Regions from separate parts of the Paenibacillus sp. Z6-24 genome, predicted to be linked through region 2. Evidence: predicted binding sites of a transcription regulator. Region 2 holds the regulator's gene; the other holds the start of a gene.
The links. The regulator CtsR, encoded in region 2, represses protease genes until heat stress. The targets are predictions, from matches to a motif close to ATGGTCAATAAAGGTCAAACA.
Positions count from the first base shown of each region.

Region 1: clpP (ATP-dependent Clp endopeptidase proteolytic subunit ClpP) is a predicted target of CtsR. The motif match lies at 5,016-5,036, and genes of this name have one in related genera.

Region 1 covers NZ_CP096398.1:4,909,956-4,917,492, reverse strand. Annotated here, with positions in the region: gene whiA (DNA-binding protein WhiA) at 1-569, shown strand, start outside; gene M1D61_RS21240 (HPr family phosphocarrier protein) at 721-990, shown strand; gene M1D61_RS21235 (stalk domain-containing protein) at 1,104-1,571, opposite strand; gene M1D61_RS21230 (SIMPL domain-containing protein) at 1,885-2,643, shown strand; gene M1D61_RS21225 (PdaC/SigV domain-containing protein) at 2,939-4,108, shown strand; gene clpP (ATP-dependent Clp endopeptidase proteolytic subunit ClpP) at 4,305-4,901, opposite strand; tRNA gene M1D61_RS21215 (tRNA-Arg) at 5,274-5,348, opposite strand; gene M1D61_RS21210 (sugar-binding transcriptional regulator) at 5,595-6,623, shown strand; gene gap (type I glyceraldehyde-3-phosphate dehydrogenase) at 6,794-7,537, shown strand, end outside.
Region 2 covers NZ_CP096398.1:767,814-775,350, forward strand. Annotated here, with positions in the region: gene M1D61_RS03270 (carbohydrate ABC transporter permease) at 1-25, shown strand, start outside; gene M1D61_RS03275 (carbohydrate ABC transporter permease) at 40-930, shown strand; gene serS (serine--tRNA ligase) at 1,055-2,350, opposite strand; gene M1D61_RS03285 (CtsR family transcriptional regulator) at 2,966-3,424, shown strand; gene M1D61_RS03290 (UvrB/UvrC motif-containing protein) at 3,450-3,974, shown strand; gene M1D61_RS03295 (protein arginine kinase) at 3,988-5,061, shown strand; gene clpC (ATP-dependent protease ATP-binding subunit ClpC) at 5,081-7,537, shown strand, end outside.

The sequences.
Region 1 (7,537 bases), 930 kb from region 2:
AACGGGCTTATCTACGTGGCGCTTTTATGGCTGGAGGGTCGGTTAACAATCCGGAAGGATCATCGTATCATCTGGAGATTGCTTCGATGTATGAGGAGCAGTGCCAGGCCCTGGTTGATCTGGCGAATGAATTCGAGCTGAATGCGCGCTGTATCGAGCGTAAAAAAGGCTTTATTTTATATATCAAAGAGGGCGAGAAAATTATCGAGTTCCTCAGCATTATCGGTGCACACCAGGCGCTGTTCAAGTTTGAGGACGTTCGGATTATGCGGGATATGCGCAACTCCGTGAACCGGATCGTCAACTGCGAGACCGCCAATCTCAACAAAACGATCGGTGCCGCTGTGCGTCAGATCGATAATATCCGTCTGATCCAGCGCCATCTGGGATTGGAACAGCTGCCGGACAAGCTGCGTGAAGTCGCAGAGATTCGTCTGGCTCACCCGGATATGAACCTCAAGGAAGTTGGCGAAATGCTCAAGGGCGGCGTCAGCAAATCCGGGGTCAATCACAGGCTTCGCAAAATTGACGAGCTGGCTGACCGTGTACGTAATGAGCACCTGGTCTAAAATATTATACCGACCAGGTAAGCTTTATTTTTTTCTGCTAAAGCGCATGTTATAATAATGTAGTATGATGAATATAGTGTTCATAAAATGGGTTTCAGTGTAGTAAACTAATAAATTGTAATGAATATGTATTATAGGGGGTAATAATCACATGATAAAACACCCGGTAGTGGTTCGTCTGAAAACGGGATTGCACGCACGACCTGCAGCATTGTTTGTACAGGAAGCGAATAAATACTCCGCGGAAATTTTCGTGGAAAAAGACGATAAAAAAGTAAATGCAAAAAGCATTATGGGCATTATGAGTCTGGCCATCAGTTCGGGTACTGAAGTATACATCAGCGCAGAGGGTGCGGACGCAGAATCGGCTGTAAACGCTTTAGTAGGACTGGTTAGCAAAGAAGAACTGGAAAACCAATAAAAAACCCCCCATCCACAGATGAGAGGTCGGCCGTCACAGATTATTGTGACGGTTTTTTGGTATGTCCGGTTAAGCCAAGTCGGCAATCAGGATAGTGCAGCAGCCCGGGAGACCTATTCGAAAAAGGCTCCTTTTTTGGCAAAGTTCAGTTTGAGTTGTACCGCATTCCATGAACTTTGATAGCCGAATCCATCACGCAGTACCGTAAACGGAATATACATCCGTCCGTTGACTACCTTTGCGCTCGGTCCATTCCATCGATGATTGTTCAGCCGCATAGTAACGCCGGAAGCGGTCATAATCATATCCAACTGGTCATCATTCTGCAGCAGTGTATATGTTTTAACGGCGGGTTCGTACCGCAGGGTGACTCCAAGTGAATCACGCAGGAGTACCACCGGAATCATTGTATTGCCATTAATCAACAGTCCGTTCTCCGGAAGGCGTGTACCATTCCATTCAAGCTTTACCTGGCGCGGCGGTGCAGCAGCAGATGCAGTAACAGGTTGACTCAGGGCGCTCAGCACCAGAATACCTGCCAGCAGCATAATGGAATTCCGCAGAAACTTGTTTTTGAACATGGTGACTCTCCCCTCTTTCTAGTAATCCCTGTCTCCTGTAATCCCTATCATTATGCGGAATCTCGAGGATGGGATTATATGAGATTATAAGTAAAATAACATAACTTGTCACGATGAAGCTGTATAAATTTCAACTCCTTTGCCAGCTGGAATAGCAATATACATAAAGAAAACGCTCGCGAGCTGCCCGAAGACTCTCGCCGGGTCAATTGCTGGTCATTTTAGCCACCAAGCTCCTCTCTACTATTTACCCAATGCAACATTCGCTTCAAAACATCCGTTTACTAAGTATGAACAAGAAAGGGTGAATATTATGAAAAAAAATCACTACATGGCTTCCTTGCTGTTAGCCGGAGCCGTATTTACAAGTATAGGCATGGGAGTCAGCCTGCCGGGTACCTCTACCGCTTATGCGGCAGAGACAACCTCCATAACAACGATGGCAGGTACAATTAACGTCAGCGGTAACGGCAAGTTATCCGTCAAACCGGATGTCGCTTACCTCTCGATCGGTGTGCAGACGACAGCTGCTACAGCAGCCAAGGCACAGGCCGCCAATGCCCAGAAGATGAGCAAATTGAACAATTTGCTGAAAAACAAATGGTCCATAGCAGCCAAGGATATAGAGAGCGTTCAATTCTATGTACAGCCGAACTACAGTTATAACGAGAAAGATCAGCAAAAAGTTACAGGCTATACGGCATATCATACGCTGCAGGTAACCTACCGCAATATGGATAAGCTCGGCGCATTGCTGGATGAAGCTTCAGCAGCCGGTGCAAACAATGTAGGTTCGGTAAGCTTCGATGTGGAGAATCCCAAAACCTATGAAGACCAGGTGATTCAAAAAGCGATGGAAGATGCTGCAGCCAAAGCAGGATCAATCGCTAAAGCGGCAAATCGTACATTGGGAGATCTGGTATCCGTAAGTGAAGCGGGTGTTGAAGCTCCACCGGTATATATGGCCCAGAGTGGTGCAACGGAATCTGCGCGTTCTGACAAACAGACTAAGATTGAACCGGGGACAGTGGAATTGAATATTAGTCTTAACGTTCAATATGCTATGAAATAAGCTGTGGATGCGAAAGGGTAAAATCGTCAGTATTGTAACTATTATACGGACTAATCCTCCCATCGTTTCAGTATAACGGAAGTTTATTAAACCGGCGATATGCCGAAAATAGAAACTTTTCTGCCGGACACCTGCATTCTTCCGGCAGGGAAGTTTGTTTACACTTTTATTACTTTTGATTCACAGCGCATGACTATGTTGTAAATCCTTGTTAAGTTGTTTGTAAATTCAAATGACCCGGTTATCGGTATACTAAACTTTGTTGCAATCGACCTATTTGAAGGAGAGATTAATTATGGACAAGCACCAGAACATGAAAAACACAACCTATCTCAAAAAACTATCAGCGATCGTATTGGCGACGAGCCTTACGGCTGCAGGAACAGCAGCCACGCTGCCGTTCACACAATCATCTGCGTACGCAGCCAGCACTTCCTCATCAGCCAAGTCCGTCATTAATGTACAGGTAGAAGGCAAAGCCATCTCCGCCAAAGGTATGCTGAGCAAATCGGGCAGCACACTGCTCCCGCTCAAAGACATAGCAAAAACGGTAGGTGCAACGATTACCTATGATTCCAAAGCACATACAGCAACCATTACCAAAGGCAAAAACAAGGTCAGCTATGACCTGAACGATCAAAACGGCGTATTTGTACGCCTGAATGGCAGTGCAGTGGGTGACAGCTATGATGCCAGTGTGATCAAAGGAACCACCTATGTAGCGATCAAGGCTGTTACAGAGCCATTTGGCTATCGTGCCCTGTGGAACAATGCCACACGCACCGTCAATGTAACTGCAGCAGGCATGAATGATGTGGAAGTGACCGGAACCAAGCTGGTTTCTTCCATTCAGAATAAATATACCAATGTAAATATTGTCTACCCGGTAGTATCCGGAGTGGAGAACAAAGCGGCTCAGACAGCAATCAACAAAGCGCTCAAAGCTCACTATGATACATTCCTGACCACCATGGAAAAACAGGTCAAAGAAGCAGGTGCGCCGACTAACAAGGATATGATTTATGAGATTGATGGCGGGTACAAAGTCACTTACAACCGCAACGGCGTAATCAGCTTCCTGCTGACCGATTATCAATATCTTGGCGGAGCACATGGAGACAACATACTGACCAGCATGACCTTCTCGCTCAAAGACGGTAAAGCGATCAAACTGGATGATCTGCTCAAGTCCAACAAGAATTACAGTCAGGACATCAAAAAACTGATCCAGGCTCATATCAAGAAAAATGCGAATACCGAAGGACTTTCCCTGGAGCAGTTCAACGATCTGAGCAAAAGCTCCAGTAAATATCTGGACAACTACTATCTGACTGATAGCGGTGTCACGATCTTCTTCCAAAAGTATGATATCGCCCCAGGTGCAGCAGGTAATCCGGAAGTGGAATTCACATTTAGTCAGCTGCTGAAATCAGGCACTAACCCGTTGTCTGCCTACCAATCCTGATCGTCCATCAGACAGACCAGCTCTGACATGCAAATATAATTTAAAGAACCTGTTCCTCATCGCAAAAAAAGGAACAGGTTCTTTGTCATGTTGATAGATCTATTTGTCATACCTTAACTGGCAGAGCTTTACTTAAGAAAAAAAAGCCTCCGGACGGATATCCGGAGGCTTGCTGCTATGCTGGCGTTCAGTCGGCTTAGATTCCTTGTGGAGGTGTTTTTTCAATAACTTTGTCGATCAGCCCGTATTCCTGAGCGTCGGCTGCAGTCATGAAATAGTCACGGTCGGTATCTTTTTCGATACGTTCCAGCGGCTGGCCTGTACGTTCAGCCAGAATTTTGTTCAGCTTGTCGCGCATTTTGAGGATGCGACGTGCACGGATCTCGATATCCGTTGCCTGACCTTGAGCACCACCCAGCGGCTGGTGAATCATCACTTCGCTGTTTGGCAGTGCAAAACGTTTGCCTTTGGCACCGGCGTTCAGCAGGAATGCACCCATACTTGCAGCCATACCTACACAGATTGTAGATACATCGGCTTTGATAAATTGCATTGTATCGTAAATAGCCATGCCTGCAGTAATGGAACCGCCTGGGCTGTTAATGTAGAGGTGGATGTCTTTCTCCGGGTCTTCAGCTTCCAGGAACAGCATCTGTGCAATAATTGCGTTAGCTACCATATCATTGACTTCGGAACCGAGGAAAATGATGCGGTCTTTCAGCAGACGGGAGTAAATGTCATAAGCACGTTCACCACGGCTGCTCTGTTCAACGACCATTGGGATATAACTCACTAGAAACCCTCCTTAGATTACAATCATAATAAGTGTGATTATATAGTGGATCATTACTTCAAACAACATGATTAATTCATTTGTTCTTACCACATTATAGGATAGTTCAAACCAAAAGTCAAAATTGGTCAAACTATTAGCTGTAAAAATGCCTGAAATGCTAAAAAATGGGTTAATGATGAAGGGGGCTGTTAGCTGTCAATCCAGGACAATAAATGTCCCACTTGCACATCAAAACAATATGCAGATACAAAAATAACCAGCCTAGGCTGGTTATACGTTCTATTACTCGGAAAAATTATGTAATTAATCATACGATAATATATATAGATTACGATGGAACTCTGAGTGTCTGCTGCAAAGGAAGTTAAATGGCGCGCCCGCCAAGAATCGAACTTGGATCTCAGGCTTCGGAGGCCTACGTCATATCCATTGGACCACGGGCGCAGATAAGCAACAGCAAGAATTAGTATAGATGAAATAAACCTAAAAAGCAAGCAGCGCTTTCATAATATTTATTAAGCCGACCTTCCATAATTAGTTGTCATAAAGACTTGCTTCCAAAGCGAAAATTGGTTAATATAGACGTGGGACTTAAAAAGTTATGCCGGGACATTTTGAGTCCATTATACTTAGCCTGATTCATTAAAATTCCAATTACACTGAGCGAGACAAGTTGCAGGAGTGGAAAGCATGCGAAAATTACTTGAAATACAAGAGCAGCTTCTGCCCGATCTTACTGAGGTACTGAAAAAGAGATACACCATCCTACATCAGGTTATGTTGACGGGGTTGGTGGGGCGAAGATCGCTCGCTACTTCCCTCAATATGACAGAACGGGTACTGCGAGCTGAGACCGACCTGCTCAAAACTCTGGGATTACTCGAGATCGAGAGTACAGGGATGAGAATCAGTGAAGCAGGCAGAGAGCTGCTTGAGCAACTTGAACCGATTATGGAAGAGTTGCTCGGATTGTCCGTATTGGAAGATCGCATCCGTGATGTGTATGGACTAAGACAGGTTGTTATTGTACCTGGAGACAGTGACACATCAGCCAGTACCAAGCAGAACCTTGGCCGAGCTGGCGCCAAAGCCCTGCTCAGTGTGATTCGTGAAAATGATATTGTGGCTGTAACCGGCGGCTTTACGCTTGCCGAAGTGGCAGAGCAGCTTAGCCCCACCTTTCCGGCACCTCTAAAGGATGCCTGGTTCGTACCGGCAAGAGGCGGACTGGGCGAGAACATGGAGTACCAGGCTAACTCCATCGTTTCTACTATGGCTAAGCGTGTAGGCGCGCAGTACCGGCTGCTGCATGTGCCTGATCTGCTGCGCAGAGATGCTTACGAGCTGCTGTATCAGGATCAGAATGTCCGTGAGATTGTCGATTTTATCCGGCGGGCGAGAATCATCATCCATGGCATCGGTGATGCGATGGAAATGGTGCGGCGACGGAGACTCGATTCACAGACGGTAGAGGAGATCCGCAGCGCTGGAGCCGTGGCCGAATCATTTGGTCATTATTTCAATGAAGATGGTCAGACCGTGCATCATATGCTGACACTCGGACTTCAGCTGGAGGATATCGCCAACGCCGAGGTCGTCATTGGAATAGCAGGCGGACGCAGCAAAGCAAAATCTATCCATGCTGTACTTAAATTCGGCCAGGAAGATATTCTGGTCATTGACGAAGCCGCTGCCAGAGAGATCGTTAAGGAGCTATAGTGGTTTCCTGATACGAATCAGTGCTATGCTTGTGACTGTGTCATGACATGCACTGCCTTATCCGGCAGCAGGCAGACAAGCTTCATCTTATTATCGTTGTCTTGACAGGCTCGAGAGGGTCATGTCTTGATTGAATAAATCATAAACTTATCTCTAGGAGGAATTAACTCATGGTTAAAGTTGGTATTAACGGTTTTGGACGTATCGGACGTCTTGCTTTCCGTCGTATTCAAGATGTAGCAGGTATCGAAGTAGTAGCAATCAACGATTTGACTGACGCTAAAATGCTGGCGCATCTTTTGAAATATGACACTACTCAAGGTAAATTCAACGGAGACGTTGAAGTACATGATGGTTTCTTCAAAGTAAACGGCAAAGAAGTTAAAGTTCTGGCTAACCGCAACCCTGAAGAACTGCCTTGGGGCGAGCTTGGCGTAGACATCGTACTGGAGTGCACAGGCTTCTTCACTACCAAAGAAAAAGCTGAGCTTCACCTGAAAGCAGGCGCTAAGCGCGTTGTTATCTCCGCTCCGGCAACTGGCGACATGAAAACAATCGTTTACAACGTAAACCACGAAATCCTGGATGGTACTGAAACAGTTATCTCCGGCGCATCTTGCACAACAAACTGCCTGGCACCTATGGCAAAAACGCTGCAAGACAAATTCGGCGTTGTTGAAGGTCTGATGACTACAATCCACGCTTACACTGGCGACCAGAACACTCTGGATGCTCCACACTCCAAAGGTGACTTCCGTCGTGCTCGTGCAGCGGCTGAAAACATCATTCCTAACACTACCGGTGCTGCTAAAGCAATCGGTCTGGTTATCCCAGAACTGAAAGGTAAACTGGATGGCGGAGCACAACGTGTGCCTGTAGCTACTGGTTCCCTGACTGAGCTGGTAACAGTTCTG
Region 2 (7,537 bases):
ATCGGGCGAAGATGTCCAATACTGAGGGGGGATCACATCATGAATGAGTTTGCCGCACATAAGCAGTCCGGTACAACTACGGATATCCGGGCAAAAGTATCATTGCGGAGCCGTCTCGGGTTTGGAATCCTCTACCTGGTACTCGGAATACTGTCTGTTATCCAGATCTACCCGCTGTTCTGGCTGCTTTTATTTTCACTAAAAACGAATCAGGAAGTATTCGGTATGTCACCATTTGCGCTGCCTCAGCATCCGCAATGGTCCAATTATCCAAAAGTATGGAGCCAGGGCCATATTAATCTGTATTTTTTCAATAGTGTCTGGTATACCGTGGTGGCTGTCCTATTAACGATTGTGCTGGCCAGCTTTGTGACTTTTGCGATTACAAGAATGTATTGGAAATGGAGCAAGTTTGTGCTGGGATTGTTTATTGTGGGCTTGATGATTCCGCTGCATTCCACATTGATCCCGCTGTTTAACTTTTTTAAACATGTGCATCTAATTGACAATCCGCTTTCGGTCATTTTATCGTATACGGCTTTTAACCTGCCGGTGACAATTATGATTTTGCTGGGGTTTTACCAGGCGATTCCACGTGAAATTGAGGAAGCGGGCGTAATGGATGGCTGCTCGGTGCACCGGATCTTTTTCCGGATTGTGCTGCCGCTGACGACGCCGGTGCTTGCCACGACAGCGATTATCAATATGATTTATAACTGGAATGAATTTGTATTTGTAAATACATTTATCAGCTCGGACCGCTGGAAAACGCTGACGGTAGGGGTGAATAATTTTGTGGGGCAATATCTGACGGATTGGGGAGCGATCGGGGCTACATTGATGATTAGTATTCTTCCCATACTGATCGCCTTTTTGCTGCTGAGCAACCGGATTGTCGAAGGACTGGCTGCCGGTTCGGTCAAAGGATGATATTTCATTTCGTAGACAGTTGTAGATAGATACGTTTAAAAGGAGCTTTCCTGATGGAGGCTCCTTTTAAACGTACAATAGGATTCACTGTGTAATAGGGCAAAGCAAACTATCCAAGCTCTATTCAGTTAACCGTGACAGGTGGGGCAGTCAGTAACTTCATCCCGTTCATATAAGGACGCAGGGCGGCAGGTATATAAATGCTGCCGTCTTCCTGCTGATGGTTCTCCAGCAGAGGAATCAGAATACGCGGCGACGCTACTGCCGTATTATTAAGCGTATGACAGAATTGCAGCTCTTCGGCTTCTGTACGATAGCGGATGTTGGCGCGGCGAGCCTGGAAATCATGCAGATTTGACGAAGAGTGAGTCTCCCCGTATGCTTGCCGTCCTGGCATCCAGGTCTCGATATCATACTGTTTGTAGGTTTTTTGGGACATATCGCCGACGCATACCGCTACGACCTGATAAGGCAGCTCCAGCAGCTGCAGCAGTTCTTCTGCATTGGCTGTAATTTCCCGATGAATACGTTCCGAGACTTCGGGATCGGCTTCGCAAAGAACAACCTGTTCGACTTTGGCAAATTGATGCACACGGTACAATCCACGTACATCCCGTCCTGCCGAGCCTACTTCACTGCGAAAGCTCTGCGAGGCAGCAGCGAGACGAATCGGACCTTCCGCCAGATCAATAATCTCATTTTGATAATACGACACAAGCGCCACTTCGGAGGTGCCGGTGAGCCAGCGATCTTCCTGCCCGATCCGGAATGTCTGATCCTTGCCCAGCGGGAAAAAGGCCGTATGGTGCAGAGCCGAGCCGCGAACCATTAGAGGAACTTCTAGCGGAGTATATCCTTTGCCCATTAACAGGTCAAAGGCAAGCTGCTGGACGGCACGGTGCAGCAGCACACCGTTACCTTTCAGATAATAATGACGGCTGCCGCTGACTTTGACCCCGCGCGCAGTGTCGATCATGTCGTGCAGTTCGCCCAGCTCGATATGATCCCTCGCAGGAAAAGCGAAGATCGGCGGCGCACCGATCTGCCGCAGCAGTACGTTATCTTCGTCAGACTCTCCATCCGGCGAATCCGGCGATACCGTATTGGGAACGATCGCCATCAGAGCATCATATTTCTCAAGCACCTGACTGGCCTGCTGCTCCAGCTTCTGCAGCTGGACGTTAATATCCCTGACCCGCTGTTTCATCTCTTCGGCTGTATCAGCCGATGTACGGATCTGCTCGCTAATCTGACGGGTGAGTGTGTTGCGCTGCTGACGCAGCTGTTCCATCTCCTGCAGAGTACGGCTGCGCAGCTGATGCTGTTCCAGCAGCTCTGCAATGGAGATTTGGATATGCTTTTTGTTGGCAATTTCCTGAAGGGTGTCGGCATTTTGTCGAATGTACTGAATATCCAGCATGGGTGGTTCGCTCCTTTTCAAATAGGAAGTGCTGTTCACTGCCAGGGATTCTGAAAAAACACAAAGAACGCTCCTCATCAACTTGGGACGAGGAGCGTTCTGCTCGCGGTGCCACCCAACTTGACCGGAGTACATGCCGACTCCGATCCGCTCAGGTTTCGCGATAACGGGCGAATACCGTTTAACTTAGGGATACAGCGTTATGTCTGTCACTTGCCGCTGTTCCTTGACGAGAACGCCTCCAGGTTGGATTCCTTTCAATGGCCGTTTCATAATATTTATTTGTGCTAGTGTACTGGATGGAAGGAATAACGTCAAGACGGCATATAAAACAACCGCAAAGATCTCCCGTCTGCTATTGGCAAAACGGGATTTTATGGTATAATATTATAAAGTCAAAGAAAGTCAAAGTCAGCGAACATTTGCAATAATATATCTGCCTGTAGAATGGATGTGATCCTGCAAAGGAATGATCTGTTCCGAATGTCGTACAGTTTATGACGAACGTTCGTTTCTGACCATGAAATTTATGGTTAAGTGATATTTATGTGGACTTTGATATTATCATTGGCGAATTCATGTTTGCAGGTTTAACTATACATGGAGGAGGATACAATGCGTAATATCTCCGACATTATCGAACAATATTTAAAACGGATACTTCAGGAAGGTGAAGGAGCGATCGAGATTCAGCGCAATGATCTGGCTGACCAGTTCTCCTGCGTTCCTTCGCAGATCAATTATGTAATCAGTACCCGCTTTACCCTGGAAAAAGGGTATCTCGTCGAAAGCAAGCGGGGAGGCGGAGGATATATCCGCATACGGCGTATCGAACTGCCCGGTCATTCTACGATCCATACGCATATTCACGAAAGTATCGGTCAGAACATGAGTCAGGTAGCCGCAGAAGGGCTTATTTACCAGCTGCTGGAAGCAAGGCTGATTTCCAAGCGTGAAGCCGAGCTGATGCGTTCTGTCGTATGCAGGGATGTCATTTCAATTAATCTTCCCTACCGGGATGAAGTCCGTGCAAGGATGATGAAGGCCATGCTGATTTCACTGCTTGGATCCTGATCATCTGGCGAAGGGGGTAATTTTGATGGTCTGTCAGGAATGTCAAAAGAGACCGGCTACTCTTCATTTTACCAAGATCGTAAATGGGGAAAAAACGGAATTTCATATTTGCGAACATTGTGCCCGTGAAAAGGGTGAATTGATTCCGGGTACATCCGGAGGATTTTCTATTCACAATCTGCTGTCCGGATTAATGGACTTTGATTCCAGCAACAAAGGGCAGGTCCCCGGACCGGCAGTACAGGAATTGCAATGTCCGGAATGCGGAATGACCTATACGCAATTCCGCAAGCTGGGACGCTTTGGCTGCAGTTCCTGCTACAAGACATTTGATGACAAGCTGGACCCGCTGCTCAAGCGAGTACACGGCAGTACCGCCCATACCGGCAAACTGCCTGGCCGTGCCGGAGTCCAGATCAAAATCAGACAGCAGATGCATGAGCTCAAGCAGCAGCTGCAGCAAAGCATCGCTGATGAGGAATTTGAACAGGCAGCAGAACTGAGAGATCGGATCCGCGGACTGGAAAAGCAAATTTCACAGGAGTTGTAAGGAGGAATGCCGTATGCCGAATCTCCGTTTTACCGAGAAGCCTTTGAGTGAATGGATGAAAGAAGGCGGAGATCATTCGGATGTTGTCATCAGCAGCAGGGTGCGTATCGCCCGTAATCTGGTTCAGCACCCGTTTCCCATCGTGGCTTCTGCCGAGCAGGCTGAGGAAGTACAGGGGCAGCTTATCGAAGCCTTAGGCAGCGAATCCGTGCAGAGCGTTGGCCCATTTGAGCCGATTGTACTCAAGGAACTGGATGATGTGGATAAGGAAGTACTGATGGAAAAGCATCTGATCAGTCCGAGCCTTATTAATGACTCCAGGGCAGGAGCGGTGCTGCTGGCCGAGGATGAATCGGTAAGCATCATGCTGAATGAAGAGGACCATCTGCGGATTCAGTGTCTGTATCCGGGATTTCAGCTTCAGGAAGCGTGGGAGCGTGCATCTGCGATCGATGATGCTTTTGAAAAGGCCGTCAATTATGCGTTTGATGCTCACCGCGGATACATGACCAGCTGCCCTACCAATATGGGTACAGGACTGCGGGCTTCGGTGATGCTGCATCTGCCGGCGTTGGCCATTATGAACCAGGTGGGGCGCATCCTGTCAGCGGTCTCGCAGGTCGGATTGGCCGTACGGGGGCTGTATGGTGAAGGCAGTGAGGCGATCGGTAATATTTTTCAGATTTCCAACCAGATTACACTGGGGATGTCTGAAGAAGAGATTATCGATAATCTGCGCAGCGTTGTACTCCAGATCATCGAGTATGAACAGCATGCCCGCAGTCGTCTGTTGACCGAATCCAGACTGCGTATTACCGACCGGATTATGCGTTCCTACGGAATTCTGTGTTATGCAACGATGATGGATTCCAAGGAAGCTTTTCAGCGGATCTCCGATGTGCGTCTTGGCGTGGATCTCGGACTGATTGATAAAACATCGGTTACGCAGATGAACGAGTTAATGATTATGACACAACCGGGTTTCCTTCAGAAAACCTTCGGTGTTAAAATGGGATCAGGAGAACGCGATATGTACCGGGCGCAACTGATCCGCGATAAATTGGGTAATGTACACGTAGAAGACTAAACCGTGGAGGTGCTTGAATATGATGTTTGGTAGATTTACGGAGCGAGCTCAAAAAGTTCTGGCTTTGGCTCAGGAAGAAGCAGTTCGTCTCGGTCACAATAACATCGGCACAGAGCATATTTTGCTTGGATTGATTCGTGAAGGTGAAGGCATCGCCGCCAAAGCGCTGATCGGTCTGGGTCTTGGGCTTGAGAAAATTCAGGATGAAGTGGAATCCTTGATTGGCAGAGGGCAGGAACAGCCTACTAATATTGCTTATACGCCCCGCGCCAAAAAAGTGATCGAGCTGTCCATGGACGAAGCGCGCAAGCTTGGTCATACCTATGTAGGTACAGAGCATATTCTGCTCGGTCTGATCCGTGAAGGTGAAGGCGTCGCAGCCAGAGTGCTCAATAACCTGGGTATCAGCCTGAACAAGGCACGCCAGCAGGTACTGCAGCTGCTCGGCAGCAACGAAGCTGTATCGAGCCACCATGGCACACCGGCTAACGTCAGCACACCAACACTGGACAGCCTGGCACGCGATCTGACGGCTATTGCCAAGGATAGCAACCTGGATCCGGTAATCGGCCGCAGTAAGGAAATTGAGCGTGTTATTCAGGTACTGAGCCGTCGTACCAAGAACAATCCGGTACTGATCGGTGAGCCGGGGGTTGGTAAAACAGCCATCGCCGAAGGTCTCGCCCAGAAAATTATCAACAACGAGATTCCGGAGACACTTCGTGACAAGCGTGTTATGACGCTGGATATGGGTTCTGTCGTAGCCGGAACCAAATACCGCGGTGAGTTCGAAGACCGCCTCAAAAAAATCATGGATGAAATTCGCCAGGCAGGCAATATCGTATTGTTCATCGATGAGCTGCATACACTGATCGGTGCCGGTGGAGCGGAAGGTGCAATTGATGCATCCAACATCCTCAAACCGTCTCTGGCCCGTGGTGAGCTGCAATGTATCGGTGCAACGACACTGGATGAATATCGTAAATATATCGAAAAAGATGCGGCACTGGAACGTCGTTTCCAACCAATCACGGTAGATCAGCCTTCTCCAAGTGAAGCTGTACAGATCCTAATGGGTCTGCGTGATCGTTATGAAGCCCATCACCGCGTGAAAATTACGGATGAAGCGATCGAACAGGCAGTTAAGCTGTCCGACCGTTATATTACGGACCGCTTCCTGCCGGATAAAGCGATTGACCTGATTGATGAAGCGGGTTCCAAAGTAAGGCTGAACTCTTACACCGTACCGCCTAATCTGAAGCAGCTGGAGAGCCGTCTGGAAGACATCCGCAAGGAAAAAGACGCTGCTGTTCAAAGCCAGGAATTCGAAAAAGCGGCTGCTCTGCGTGATACCGAGCAGAAAATTCGTGAAGAGCTGGATACTACCAAAAACCAGTGGAAAGAAAAACAGGGTCGTACCGATTCTGAAGTAACACCGGAGGATATTGCGGATATCGTAGCCAACTGGACAGGTATCCCGGTAACCAAGCTCAAAGAAGAAGAGACCGACCGCCTGCTCAATATGGAAAGTCTGCTGCATGAGCGCGTAATCGGCCAGGACGAAGCTGTTGTGGCTGTCAGCCGTGCGATCCGCCGTGCCCGTGCCGGCCTCAAAGATCCGAAGCGCCCAATGGGTTCCTTTATTTTCCTCGGTCCTACCGGGGTTGGTAAAACCGAGCTTGCCCGTGCGCTGGCGGAATCCATGTTCGGTGACGAAAATGCCATTATCCGGATCGATATGTCCGAATACATGGAGAAACATTCCACGTCCCGTCTGGTCGGAGCGCCTCCAGGATATGTGGGTTATGAAGAAGGCGGCCAGCTGACCGAGAAAGTTCGCCGTAAACCATACTCCGTTGTCCTGCTGGATGAGATCGAGAAAGCTCACCCGGAAGTATTTAACATCCTGCTGCAGGTACTGGAAGATGGTCGTCTGACCGATTCCAAAGGCCGTGTTGTCGATTTCCGTAATACGCTGATCATCCTGACGTCCAACGTCGGTGCTGAAGCGATCCGCCGGAATACAACACTCGGCTTTACCGCAACGATCGATTCCGGTGCAGAGTACAACAACATGAAGGGCAAAGTGACGGATGAACTGAAACGCCACTTCCGTCCGGAGTTCTTGAACCGTATTGACGATGTGATCGTATTCCACTCTCTGGAAGAGAAACACATCGCCGAGATCGTAACACTTATGTCCGAAGAACTGCGCAAGCGTCTGCGTGAGTATGAGATCGACTTTACTCTGACTGCAACAGCCAAAGCATTCCTGGCCAAAGAAGGATTTGATCCTGCCTATGGTGCACGTCCGCTTCGCCGGGCGATCCAGAAGCATATCGAGGACCGTCTCTCTGAAGAACTGCTGACCGGCAGCGTCACCAAAGGCGATACTCTGCTGATCGACGAGAAAGACGGCGCATTGACTGTAAATAAGGTAGATCCTGCCACTCAGGCAGACAGCGTATCTGCCAAC